Regions from separate parts of the Dorea sp. AM13-35 genome, predicted to be linked through region 4. Evidence: predicted binding sites of a transcription regulator. Region 4 holds the regulator's gene; each other region holds the start of a gene.
The links. Region 4 encodes Rex, which represses fermentation and respiration genes when NADH is low (regulators of the CRP and FNR family bind a similar motif). Its sites were predicted from a motif close to ATTGTTAANTANTTAACAAT; they were not measured.
Positions count from the first base shown of each region.

Region 1 (3,560 bases), 530 kb from region 4:
TAAGAACTTCGGATGTGGCTCATCCAGAGAGCATGCACCGCTCTGTCTTAAGACTGCAGGAGTAAGCTGCGTGATCGCAGAGACATTTGCAAGAATTTTTTACCGTAATTCTATTAATATCGGACTGCCGATCATCGAATGTCCGGAAGCTGCAAGAGGAATCGAAGCAGGCGATGAAGTGGAAGTAGATTTCGACAGTGGTAAGATTTACAACCGTACAAAAGGAACAGAATTCCAGGGACAGCCATTCCCGGAATTCATGCAGAAATTGATTGCAGCAGGCGGTCTTGTAAAATATACAAACAGCAAGAAGAAATAATAGCAAGAAAGACCAAAGGAAAGGTGGAAATATGAGTCTACATTACAAAAGTACCCGGAATTCCGAGTTAAAGGTAACTGCATCTGAAGCAATTTTAAAAGGGCTTGCTCCGGATGGCGGTTTATTTGTACCTGAAGAGATTCCAAAACTGGATGTTTCTATGGAGCAGTTAAAAAGTATGAGCTATCAGGAGATTGCTTATGAAGTAATGAAGCTGTTTCTGGCCGATTTTACAGAGGGAGAACTGAAAGGGTGCATTGAGAAAGCATATGACAGCAAGTTTGATACGGAAGAGATTGCATCTTTGGTAAAGGTATCGGATACTTACTATCTGGAGTTATTCCACGGTGCAACCATCGCATTTAAAGATATGGCACTTTCCATTCTGCCACATCTCCTTACGACTTCTGCGAAGAAGAATCACGTAGAGAATAAGATCGTGATCCTGACAGCGACATCCGGAGATACCGGAAAAGCTGCAATGGCAGGATTTGCAGATGTGGAAGGAACACAGATCATCGTGTTCTATCCGAAGAACGGTGTCAGTAAAGTACAGGAACTTCAGATGGTAACGCAGAAGGGAAGCAATGTAGATGTTGTTGCGATCCACGGCAATTTTGACAATGCGCAGAGCGGTGTCAAAGCAATGTTTGAAGACAAAGAACTTGCAGAAGAACTTGCCGGCAAGGGATATCAGTTTTCATCAGCCAACTCTATTAATATCGGACGCCTGGTTCCGCAGGTTGTTTATTATGTATATGCATATGCAAAACTTCTGGAAAATGAAGAACTTGCGAACGGAGAAGAATTACAAGTTGTCGTTCCGACAGGTAATTTTGGAAATATTCTTGCAGCTTACTATGCAAAACAGATGGGTGTGCCGATTGGTAAACTGATCTGTGCATCGAATGAAAATAAAGTATTGTTTGATTTCTTCCAGACAGGAACTTATGATAAGAACCGTGAATTTGTGCTGACAACATCGCCATCTATGGATATCCTGATTTCCAGCAATCTGGAGCGTCTGATCTATGTAATTGCAGGAGAGGACAGCGATAAGACAAAAGAACTGATGGAAGCTTTGAAAAAAGATGGAACGTATACGGTTTCGGAAGATATGAAAGCAAAACTGTCTGATTTTGCTGCAGGATATGCCACAGAGGACGAGACGGCAGAGCAGATCCATGATGTCTATGATAAGACCGGTTATGTGATGGATACACATACAGCAGTTGCATCTTATGTATGCAGCCGGTATGAACAGTCAGAAAAGACAGGCAAGAAATATCTGATCGCGTCCACAGCAAGCCCATACAAATTCGTGAAGAGCGTTATGACAGCAATTGATGCAAAATATGCAGAAGAAGATGAATTTGCACTGCTTCCGAAATTGCAGGAGCTTTCACAGGTCGATATGCCGCAGGCAATCAAAGACATTCTGGATGCAAATGTCCTGCATAATATCGAATGTGATGTAGATCAGATGGAAGAGACTGTAAAACAGATTCTGAACCGTTAGTCAAAAGAAGAGAAATACAGGAGATACGGAGGATAACGAAGAATGGAAGGTGTATTTGGAGTAATAGGTCTGGGACTCGGATTGTATTGTCTGTATGGATGTTACATGCTGAGATTCAAACATGAGATCAACCGGACGATCTTACTTCCGAAAAACGTGAATATTAAAAAGTGCAAAGATCTGGATGGATACTGTAAGGAGGCATTGCCGCCACTTTTAATACTTGGTATTGCAGCAACTTTATATGGTGCTTCCGATCTTTATAACACTTATATCGGAGAAGCGAAGACGGTATTTTATGTTTTCATGACCATTACGATCGTTGCGCTTGTGATTTACGCTGTAATGATTAAAAAAATCAATAATAAATATTTTAAAGCATAAGGAAATGCAAGATTGCGCATGCAATCTTGCATTTTTTGAATACCATAGACAAGGATTTAACGAAAAAAGGAAGATAAATGCATAAAAAATGTCTAAAACTTTCGAAAAAAGATTGTTAAAGTCTTGACTTTTTTTGAAATAAATGAGATAATAGGAGCAAATGTTGTCGTGCACAGACAGGACAATGTAAATAATGAAGAAAAGAGGTTAATGTAAAATGGCAAAAATCGATTTAAGCAAGTATGGAATTACAGGAACTACAGAGATTGTTTATAATCCTTCTTATGAGATGTTATTTGAAGAAGAAACAAAACCTGAACTTGAAGGTTATGAAAAAGGACAGGAGAGCGAACTCGGAGCAGTGAATGTAATGACAGGTATCTATACCGGTCGTTCGCCAAAAGATAAATATATCGTAATGGATGAAAATTCCAAAGATACGGTATGGTGGACCTCTGATGAGTATAAAAATGATAACCACCCGGCATCAGAAGAGACATGGAAAGCTGTAAAAGAGATTGCACAGAAAGAACTTTCCGACAAGAAACTTTATGTTGTAGATGCATTCTGCGGTGCAAACAAAGATACACGTATGGCAATCCGCTTTATCGTAGAAGTTGCATGGCAGGCACATTTTGTAACAAATATGTTTATCAAACCAACAGAAGAAGAACTGAAGGATTTTGAGCCGGACTTCGTTGTTTACAATGCGTCAAAAGCAAAAGTTGAGAACTACAAAGAATTAGGACTGAATTCTGAGACAGCAGTAGTATTCAACATCACAAGCCGTGAGCAGGTAATCATCAATACATGGTATGGTGGAGAGATGAAGAAAGGTATGTTCTCTATGATGAACTACTATCTGCCATTAAAAGGTATTGCATCTATGCACTGCTCAGCAAACACAGATATGAACGGAGAGAATACAGCAATCTTCTTCGGACTTTCCGGAACAGGTAAGACAACGCTTTCTACTGATCCGAAGAGACTTCTGATCGGTGATGACGAGCACGGATGGGATGATAATGGAGTATTTAACTTTGAAGGTGGATGTTACGCAAAAGTTATCAACCTGGATAAAGAGTCTGAGCCGGACATTTACAATGCAATCAAACGTAACGCACTTCTTGAAAATGTCACACTGGACAAAGATGGTAAGATTGATTTCGCAGATAAGAGCGTGACAGAGAATACGCGTGTATCTTACCCAATCGATCACATTGAGAAGATCGTACGTCCGATATCAGCAGCACCGGCAGCTAAGAATGTAATCTTCCTGTCAGCAGATGCATTTGGAGTACTTCCTCCGGTATCTGTATTAACTCCGGAACAGACAGA
Region 1 is NZ_QUCZ01000001.1:20,313-23,872, forward strand. It holds gene DW152_RS00110 (3-isopropylmalate dehydratase small subunit) at 1-319, shown strand, start outside; gene thrC (threonine synthase) at 351-1,838, shown strand; gene DW152_RS00120 (hypothetical protein) at 1,881-2,222, shown strand; gene pckA (phosphoenolpyruvate carboxykinase (ATP)) at 2,440-3,560, shown strand, end outside.
Region 1: the regulator Rex is predicted to act here: its motif matches at 2,334-2,353, upstream of pckA (phosphoenolpyruvate carboxykinase (ATP)).

Region 2 (3,560 bases), on a different contig from region 4:
AAACTGCACTGTAACTGACGATATTTTGCAGGATACATTTTTAAAAGCCTGGCTTTCGCTGAAGGATTCTCACACCAATATGCGTGCCTGGCTTTATATGGTAGCGAGAAATCTTTACTACAATTATTATAAGAAAGCAAAAACTCTTGCATCACTGGAGGCAATCCATACAGAAGATGTAGCTCCTGTTTCGGAATATTTTATCAAGAAGGATGTTCTGGAAGAAATTTTACAAAAAGAAGGGACAAAACAGCTTTGGGAAGCGATCCACCATTTAAAAGGACAGCAGAAAGAAGTCATTCTTTTACAATATTTTGGAGATTTTTCCCAGAAAGAAATTGCCGCCATGCTACGACTCACTACCGGCAGCGTGAAAATGCTTGCCTATCGTGCGAAAAAAGAGCTCAAAAAATATCTTATATCATATCAGGAGGGAACAAGATGACTTATCGTGAATTAATTGAATTATATAAAGCCGGCGAACTTGAGCTGGAACAGCAAAAAAAAATAGAACAGGACATTGAGCGTCAGGAAGCTATTGGTGATTATCTTTATGAAAAAGAGGAAATTCCGGAATTAAGCGATGTATTTACGGAAAAAGACGATACCGATTTTATCAAAGTCGTCAACCGCTCTATCCGAAGTGCTTTCCGCAAACTTGGACTCGCTGTGCTTACAGTCACACTTGTACTGGTGTTATTTATACAATTTTGCCTGCCGTCAGTCGTTTCCAGATTTTATTATAATCCTGCCAAAGAAGCCAAGGCCGGTCAATCCACCCAGACACAGTTCAGCCGGGATATGGCAGCTTACACAGAACTGTTTCTTCCGGGTAAGCGCAGAGTTTCTGCCACTGTGGAAGCAAAAGGATATGGCGATTATAATTTTACAATTCCACAGACTTTCAGCATGACCGGAACGATGACAGATGTCTCCGGTTATATTACACGCGGAAAAATCCATTACTATGACAGCAATGTTTTAAAAACGCCAGTCGGCAATTCATTTTTCTGGAATCAGGCAGATGCAAAGTCAAAAACCTCTTCTGCTTCTGAAAATGTTGCATACATGGAAAAAGTTGCAGATTTGAAAGAAGACGAATCTATTTCCACAAGCGCCGGTGGAAACAAAGAAGATTCAAAAGCTTACATCAAAGATCTGGATTCACGTAAAATGTACTTAGCTTATGTATCTCTGGAAAATATTATGGATTATCCTTCTTTTGCAAAATATATTCAAAAGCAGAAGATCAACGAAGTATGGTGCGGTGTGCAGACAAATGCATTTGATTCTTTAGATGGTGATCCATCCTATACACTCCATACCCCAAATATCGGTTTCGTATGCAATCCTTCTTCTTTCAGTCCGATTGTATGGAATGATAAGAAATATCCTAATTTATTTCCGGGATGTAAGATCAATAAAGATGGCTGGATTGATGAAGCAGATAGTGCAATTAAAAATCTATACAAAGGAAAATATGCGAAGCAGCATTTTCTGAGCCTTTTAAATTACCTTACCGATCAGGAAAAATTTGTACAGATGATGTCCGAATCCGGTAATACCGGAACTTTTAATGCCGGAATACTTGCACAGGCGAAATCCTATGTGAAGAAACACGGACTTCACATCTATGGATACGCAACCGTTACGGATAAAGAAACTCTGGAGGAACTGATTAATCAGAAAGAAGTCTATTCAATCTATACAGAAGAGATGCAGTAAAACTAAATTTGGGACGGGGATTTTCTAGAAAATCCCCGTCCCAAATTTAACACTTTATCACATTAAACTCATTGTTATTTTTTTAATTAATATGTTAAAAAATTATCACACTTTTTTGAAATTATGCTATACTATAGACGGCAACAAAAAGATATATATAATTTCAGGAGGTAACTGATCATGATGGAGAGACTTAGAGCAATGCGTGAACCACTCAAATATGTACAGGGCAGAGATGCACTTTTGAAGTTTCAGGAAGAAATGGGCTATATGGGAAAAAGATGGTTATTTGTCTGTTCCCGGAGCGGATATAAAGCCTGCCACGATAAAATCGAGCAGAGTTTTGGAGATTTAGACGACTACAGACGTTATGAAATTTTCGGCGGCATTTCCAGCAAAAGTGAAATAGCCAAAATGCAAGACATTGTAAAAGAAGACAAAATAGACACTGTTGTTGCTGTCGGAGGTGGAAGTGCAGTCGATACAGCAAAAGCAACTGCATACTATTCAGGAAAACATATCGTTATTGTTCCTACGGTTGCTGCAACTGATGCACCATGTACCGGACTTTCCGTTATTTACAACGACGATCATAGTTTTGATAAATATTTATTCTATCCTACTAACCCGGATGCAGTCATGGTTGATACGACGGTCATCGCCAATGCGCCGGTAAAATTCCTCATTGCAGGAATGGGCGATGCACTCGGAACTTATTTTGAAGGTCGTGCTTCTATCCGTACTGAATCTGCCAGTCTGGAAGGTACTGGAATCACAAGAGCCGGTCAAGCACTTGCAAGATTGTGTTATGACACACTTCGTGAATATGGTAAACAGGCTGTAGAAGCATGCAAAGTACATGCTGTTACTCCTGCTTTGGAGAATATTGTAGAGGCAAATGTATATCTTTCCGGTGTTGGTGCTGATAATGTAAACTGTGCCGCTGCACACTCTTTCTACAATGGTGTAACTTCTCTTGGAATCGCACATGCCGACCACGGCTGCTGCGTTGCACTCGGAACATTGGTTCAGCTTATTCTGGAAGGTGTTCCAAAAGAAGAATTTGAAGAAGTTCAGAATTTCTGTATGGAAGTCGGTCTTCCTGTTACACTTGAAGAAATTGGAGTTACTGCTGCAGAACAGGTTGAAACAATCGCCAAAAATGCTTGTGTACCAGGTGAAACCATCCACAATCTTGCCGGCGACGTACAGCCGGTTGAACTGTATGATGCTATCCTTCAGGCAGATGCAATGGGTAAACTCGCACTTGGCAAATAATATAATCATACATTAATAAACGGGGCTGGCGCTTTAATGATTACTAGCGCGACAGCCCCGTTGTATTTCTTAATTATAACATTTCTCTATGATTCCGCACCTACTGCATCTGATGCATTTTCCTTTTCCGGAAATAATTTTCCAAAAATAAAACGAATACACGGTCCGCAGTAAAAAATCTGCCAGAATAATGCAACCGGGAAATTAAAAAATGTTGTTTCAAACCATGTTGCAAGCACATTTGCTCCTGCATTTTTGAAAAGTACTGTCGCGATCAGACTCATAACCGGACACATAATGCATACGATCATTGCAGAAATTGCAAGCACGATTACAATCTGTCTGTCCTTCGGTGTCACAATACGGAACGCAAGTGCATGTGCCATCTTATCTACTACAAAGAACTCCAGTAAAAATGCAACCGGCCACATGATTTTCATTTCTCCAAAAGCCATCAGGAAAATTTCATTGCTCATTCCACCCATGTTCAGTGCGATATTGTAACAGACCATGACGTAGACCATCAAAAATGACATCATCAGTGTAAAAAAAATGTT
Region 2 is NZ_QUCZ01000003.1:107,035-110,594, forward strand. It holds gene DW152_RS04825 (RNA polymerase sigma factor) at 1-445, shown strand, start outside; gene DW152_RS04830 (anti-sigma factor C-terminal domain-containing protein) at 442-1,725, shown strand; gene DW152_RS04835 (glycerol dehydrogenase) at 1,909-3,003, shown strand; gene DW152_RS04840 (DUF2798 domain-containing protein) at 3,090-3,560, opposite strand, start outside.
Region 2: the regulator Rex is predicted to act here: its motif matches at 1,816-1,835, upstream of DW152_RS04835 (glycerol dehydrogenase).

Region 3 (3,560 bases), 440 kb from region 4:
TATCCGGTCAGGATATATGCTTCACTTCCCCATGCTCCTGTCTCAACGCATCCTGAAGATCCGCCGCGACGTGCATCTTCCAGTGATTTACCTGCATTGATAAGCTCCATTGTCTGTGCTTCTGTATTGTAGAATGCCGGCTGTCCCCATCCTTTTCTTGAGATCTCGCATGCTCTCTTTAAGAAACGTGCCGGTGTCTTCTTGCTGATTGTTACGTTAGAGTTTGGCTGAACCAGTTTCATCTCGTCCATACAGTCAAGGATCAGATAGCTGACTGCGTTAACTCCATCGCGTCCGTCCGGCGTCACACCACCTGTATTGATATTTGCAAAATCTGTGTATGTAGCACTTTCTTTTAGTGTGATACCTACTTTTACCGGTGCCGGCTGGTTGTAGAATTTCACCCATAAGCACTCTAACAGCTCTTTTGCTCTATCATCATCCAGAATTCCTGCTTCCGTATCTGCCTCGTAGTATTTGATCAGATGCTGGTCAAGACGTCCCGGGCTGAATGCATCCCATGGGTTCAGCTCTGTTGTAACTGCCAGATGTGTGAACCAGTATAACTGGATTGCCTGCCAGTATGTCTTTGGTGCATGTGCAGGAACAACTTCCAAGTTGGCTGCGATCTGTTTTAATTCTTCTTTACGAACCGGATCATCTTCTTTCTCAGCCATCTCCAGTGCTAATTCATGATATCTCTCGCCAAGGATGATCACTGCGTCGCAGGAAATATCCATAGCTTTTAACTCTTCCATCTTGTCGTATGCTTCCGGATCATTTAAGAAATCAAGCGAATCCATTGTCTTCTTGATTTTCTCTTTGTAATCCATATATCCGGTTGTAAATACCTGTTCTCCACCACATGTATGTCCCGGTCCTCTCTGCTCCATGAACTCGGTGAACATACCTGCTGAATAACAGTCATTCCACTCCGGAGTCATAGTTGCAAGAAGTTTTTCTCTCATGCTGCGTCCCTGCCAGAATGGGATGATCTCCTCTGCCTGAAGCTTTCTGTCTTCTTCTGTTGTATGGAAAGATACAAGGTCACGCTCGCTCATAACTGTCATATCTTCTACGCTGTGGCAACAAAGTTCCGGGAATGTCGGAGATGCCTGCGGGTCTTTTCCTTTTTCACCTACGATCAGTTCTCCATCACCCAGATATAATGTCTTCTTGGAGAAATACTCTTTTAATACCATAGATCTCATTACAGGAATAGAATATTTTCCATCATTCTCTCTGTAAAAATCTGTCTCGATCTTCGCTCTCTCCAAGTCGATATGTACCGGTGTTGTTACACTCAGTTCTCTCAGTTTCTGAATTCTTTCATTCATGCCTCTTTTTGCCATTGTTTTAACCTCCTATTCTGGTATTTGAGAAGCCTTCATCCTGGAAAAGTTTTACAAAACCTTCCATCTCTTCATTTGTTGGTGCCGTTAAATCAGTTCCTTTATATTCCATATCCAGTTTTGGATACTTGCTGCTTCCTGTATTATGGTACGGCAACAAATTCACCTGTGCCGGATGGATATTGTGTTCTTTTAAGAACTGAATGGTTGCCTTCATATTCTCATCATTGCCATTCACTTCTTTGACTGTCGGAATACGGATGTAAATCCTTGCTCCTGCATCCGATAATTTCACAAGGTTCTCAAGAATCAGTCTGTTATCTACGCCTATGTACTTCTTGTGAAGCTCCGGATTCATCACTTTCACATCATATAAAAATGTATCTACATACGGTAAAACCGCTTCAAATTTATCATACGGCACATATCCGCACGTATCAATTGTTAAAGAAATCTCTTCCTTCTTAAGTGCTTTGGCAATTTCCAGCACATACTCCGTAGACATTGCCATAACTTCTCCGCCGGAAAGAGTAACACCGCCGCCGGATTGCTCGTAGAACATCAGATCCTTCATCAGTTCTTTTACCAGTTCTTTTACCGGATACTCTTCTCCCACTGTCTCACGGATTCCTTCCGGGCAGTAATTCTCACACTTTCCGCAAAGATTACACAGAGATTTGTCAAGAACCGGCTTTCCCTCCGTCATTGAAATCGCGCTCTGCGGACAGACTTTTGCACAGGCTCCGCATCCAATGCATTTTTCCTTATCGTACTGAAGTTCTCTTTCAAATCGCTGCGTCTCCGGATTGTGACACCAGACACATTTCAGTGGGCATCCCTTAAAAAAAACGGTAGTACGAATTCCATCTCCGTCATGAATAGAATACTTCTGGATATTCGTAATATAATTCATGATCTTACTCCTTCCCGTTACTTTTGTTTTACTGTTAGACTTTTGTTTGTACTTTAGTCTAATAATAGCAAAAAAAGAGAAGTTTGTCAATCTGTTATCAAACTTCTCTTTCCTTATTCTCTTATTCTCTTATTCTCTTATTCTTCGCGCTGTCTCCATGCCGTTTAATTCTTTCATGTAGGTATCAAGAAACAGCAGTTCCATAGCAGTACTGTATTCAAAAGGTTTCTTTCAATCTCTACATCTTCACAGATGACAATTTCTCTCATCCATTACTTCTCTTCATTCTTCTCCATAAATTCCGTCTCAACCAGCTCCCATATCTCATCTCTTCCCTGCTTCGTCACAGATGAAAATGGAATAACAATTGTTCCCGGAAGCAGATTTAATCCTTGGCGAATTGCTTTGATCTGCTTTTGTACCTGGCTGCGCTTGATCTTATCTAATTTAGTCGCGATAATGATCGGATTGAATCCCTGCTCCACGATCCAACTGTACATCAGTTTGTCGTTCGCAGACGGATCATGCCGGATATCAATCAGAAGAAAGACTGCCTTCAACTGTTCCGATCCATGGAGATACCGCTCAATGAGCTGACCCCATTTTGCTTTTTCCTGCTCAGATACTTTTGCATATCCATATCCCGGAAGATCTACCAGATATAATTCTTCATTAATATTGTAAAAATTAATCGTCTGTGTCTTTCCTGGTGTCGCGGAAATACGCGCAAATGATTTCCGATTCATGAGAGCATTAATGAGGGATGATTTTCCAACATTTGATTTTCCTGCAAATGCAATTTCCGGATGTTCATTTTCCGGTAATTTACTTGTAATTCCACATACTGTTTCCAGATTCAGGCTTCTTATAACCATATTCTTTTCCCCCTTTTAACGCTTTAGTGCAAGCTTCAATACTTCATCCATATGAGAAACCGGAATGATCTCCAGTCCTTTTGTAATCTCTGTTGATATCTCTTCTACATCCGCTTTATTTTCCTTTGGAACAAGAACTGTCAGGATTCCCGCATTTTTAGCAGCGAGAAGCTTTTCTTTCAGACCTCCGATTGGAAGAACCCTTCCACGCAGCGTAATTTCTCCGGTCATTGCCAGATCTGCACGGACTTTTTTCCCTGTAACAGCCGAAAAGATTGCTGTTGCCATTGTAATTCCCGCCGACGGACCATCTTTTGGCACTGCACCTTCCGGTATATGTATATGAATATCATGCTCTTTGAAAAATTTCTCGTCAATCTTATGCTCCGAGCTGACGGAGCGGATATAACTGATACCTGT
Region 3 is NZ_QUCZ01000001.1:106,071-109,630, reverse strand. It holds gene hypD (trans-4-hydroxy-L-proline dehydratase) at 1-1,352, opposite strand, end outside; gene DW152_RS00470 (trans-4-hydroxy-L-proline dehydratase activase) at 1,357-2,265, opposite strand; gene yihA (ribosome biogenesis GTP-binding protein YihA/YsxC) at 2,538-3,140, opposite strand; gene lon (endopeptidase La) at 3,156-3,560, opposite strand, start outside.
Region 3: the regulator Rex is predicted to act here: its motif matches at 2,348-2,367, upstream of DW152_RS00470 (trans-4-hydroxy-L-proline dehydratase activase).

Region 4 (3,560 bases):
ACTGTAACGGTTCTTCTCTCTCGCAGCTGTTTCACCACTTAATCCATGTATATAAGTTCCGAGAGTTGCCGCCTCGAATGTACTGATTCCCTGTGCCAGAAGTCCGGCGATCACACCGCAAAGCACATCTCCGGAACCGCCTTTTGCCAGCGCCTGACAGCCACTTGTATTGACACAGGTCCGTTTCCCGGCCTCTCCGATCAACGTTCTTGAATCTTTCAGGACACAGGTAACGTTCCATTCTTCCGTCAGAGATTCCAGCACCTGCTGTCTGTTAGCTCTGATTTCAGGAACAGAAAGTCCGGTCAGTCTGGACATCTCTTTCATATGCGGAGTCAGGATAAAACTTCCTTCTGTAAGATATTCTGTATATTTCAAATGCTCCGCAAGCAGATTCAGTCCATCTGCATCGATCACACATGCTACTTCCACATTGGACAATACGGTTTTTAAAATCTTCTTTGCAGTCTTGGATCTGCTAAGTCCGGAACCAATGCATACCGCATCTGCGTGGCTTAAAAGCCGTTTCACTTCTTCCTTGTCAAATTCTGTATAGGTTGTGATGATTGCTTCCGGCAGGAGTGCCTGTAAAATAACCCGGTTCGATTCCTCCGTATAAATCTGCACCAGTCCGGCTCCCATCCGATAAGCTGCCATTGCATTAAGAAATGCAGCTCCGCTCATCCCTTTACTTCCGGCGATCACAAGCAGCCTTCCATAAGTACCCTTATTGGAATCTTCCGGTCTGTCCGGCAGCATTCTGATATATTCCTCTCTGTCCGGCAGATATGCAATGTTCTTGTTCTTCTCCATCGTTCGGAGTGATATTCCGATATCTGTCACTGTGACTTTACCTGCATATTCTTTTCCAGGATAAAAGATAAGTCCGATCTTCTCAACCTGAAACGTCACTGTATAATCTGCGCGGAATGCAATACCAAGCACACAACCATTTCCGGCATTGATTCCCGATGGAATATCCACTGCAACTTTTGTTCCGGACGCTTCATTCATCCACTCGATAACTTCCCGGTAATGCCCGGTTACTTCCCGACTCAGACCAACACCGAATATAGCATCAATGATCAGGCTGTATGTGCCATCCGGGTAGTGGTCGCGGATCGATCCTCCAATGCTTTCAAAAAGCTTCCACTGATACCGGCATTCCGCACTTAAATGTGCCGGATTCCCCGCCATAAAAACAGTAACCGCACATCCTTCTTCTTTTAAAAGTCTCGCAATAGCAAAACCATCTCCGCCATTATTTCCCGATCCACAGACAATCAGAACATCTGTAAAATCCAGCTTTTCCTTTTTCATGGAATCAATACAACTCCTCGCCGCACGTTCCATCAGTTCCAGTGATGGGATACCGAGATTCTCTATCGTATCCTTATCTGCCGCCTTCATACTGTCTCCATCCGGTAAAAACCTCATATGCTCATCTCCCTAATATAATCGTACTTATGACACCTGCGGAGTCACAAAATCTTACATCCGCTTACTGACAAGCTCACATGAATGCAGGCTTTTCTGCTCTGGTATCATATAAAAAGGACGTATAAAAACAAGCCTGTATACACATGCCTGTTTCTATACGTCTGCTTTTACTAGTTCTTTCCTTTTTTGCGCTGGTCTTCATTATAACGACTGATGTTATAAGATAACTGCATCAGACTCTCTGACAAATGCACATTCTCAACAATGATGTTATCCGGCATATTGAGGTCCGTATGTGCAAAGTTCCAAATCGCGCGCACGCCGTTCTCCACAAGCATATTCGCAACTTCGATTGCCTTCTCTTTTGGAATTGTAAGTACAGCAATCTCTACATCATTCTTCTGGACAAAGGACTTCAACTCGTCCATCATGCGGATCGGCACTCCACGAATCGCAACTCCCTCCAGACGCGGATTTACATCAAAAATTCCGGTCAGGATAAATCCACGTTTTTCAAACGCTGCATAATTTGCAAGTGCCTGTCCCAAATTACCTGCACCAATGATTATGATCTTATGATCTTCTTCCAGTCCCAGGATTTTGCCGATCTCTGTATATAGATATTTGACATTATAGCCGTATCCCTGCTGTCCGAATCCTCCGAAATTGTTAAGATCCTGACGAATCTGAGACGCAGTAACCTTCATCCTTTTGCTCAGATCGTTAGAAGAAATACGTTCTACCCCATTTTCAAGGAGTTCTCCTAAATATCTATAATATCGCGGCAAACGTCGGATGACTGCCTGTGATATTCCTCGATTATCCAATTTTTTCACCTTCCCATATATATTCTAACTGTTATTATATAAAATTGTATGAATAAAGTCAATTTTTTAGTAGTTTTTTTATTACGTTTTCGCTATAATAAGAACGTATGTGAACAGATAAGGAGGAATTTTTTATGATACTTGCCTGTCATGGAATTAACAAAACATTTGGTGAAGAAATCATTGTGAAAGATGGTTCTTTTCATATAGAAGATCATGAGAAAGCTGCCCTTGTAGGCCCGAACGGAGCCGGCAAATCTACTATTTTCAAGATAATTGCCGGAGAACTGCCGTCAGATGGTGGTTCCGTCATCCTGACCAAAGGAAAGACTATGGGATATCTCGCCCAGCATCAGGACATGAATACAGATCGTTCGATCTACGAAGAAGTGCGCACGGCAAAAGCAGATATCATTGCCATGGAACAGAAAATCCGTCAGCTGGAACTGGAGATGAAGGACTTAAGTGGAGACTCTCTGGAAGACCACATGGACTCCTACAACCGGCTGACCGCAGCATTTGAACGCGAAAATGGATATGCTTACGAAAGCGAACTGACTGGCGTCTTAAAGGGACTAGGTTTTCAGGAAGAAGAATTTACCAAACCGGTGAATACGCTCTCCGGAGGACAGAAAACCCGTGTTTCTCTCGGCAAACTTCTGCTTACTAAACCGGATATTCTGCTTCTGGACGAGCCGACCAACCACCTGGATTTGAATTCAATCACGTGGCTGGAAACTTACATATTAAATTATCCGGGTGCAGTACTGATCGTCTCACACGACCGTTATTTTCTGAACCGGATTGTAACGAAAGTCATCGAAATAGAAAACGGTAAACTGATGACTTATTCTGGTAATTATACTGATTACTCTCAGAAAAAACAGCAGATCCGCGAAGCGCGTATCAAAGAATATCTCAACCAACAGCAAGAGATCAAGCATCAGGAAGCTGTTATTGAAAAGCTCCGCTCTTTCAACCGCGAGAAATCAATCAAACGGGCGGAAAGCCGTGAGAAAATGCTTGAGAAGATCAAACCGGTAGAAAAACCGATAGAAACAAACAAAGACTTTCAGTTAAAGCTGGAACCTGCAACCATCAGCGGTAATGATGTACTGACGGTAGAACATTTAAGTAAAGCCTTTCCACCACAGACGTTATTTTCAGATATCAGTTTTGAGATCAAGCGTGGCGAACACGTTGCGATCATCGGCGATAATGGAACCGGCAAGACGACTCTGCTTAAGATTTTAAATCAGGTTCTCCCTGCAGACAACGGAACTTTCACCCTTG
Region 4 is NZ_QUCZ01000001.1:549,905-553,464, forward strand. It holds gene DW152_RS02690 (NAD(P)H-hydrate dehydratase) at 1-1,437, opposite strand, end outside; gene DW152_RS02695 (redox-sensing transcriptional repressor Rex) at 1,611-2,267, opposite strand; gene abc-f (ribosomal protection-like ABC-F family protein) at 2,402-3,560, shown strand, end outside.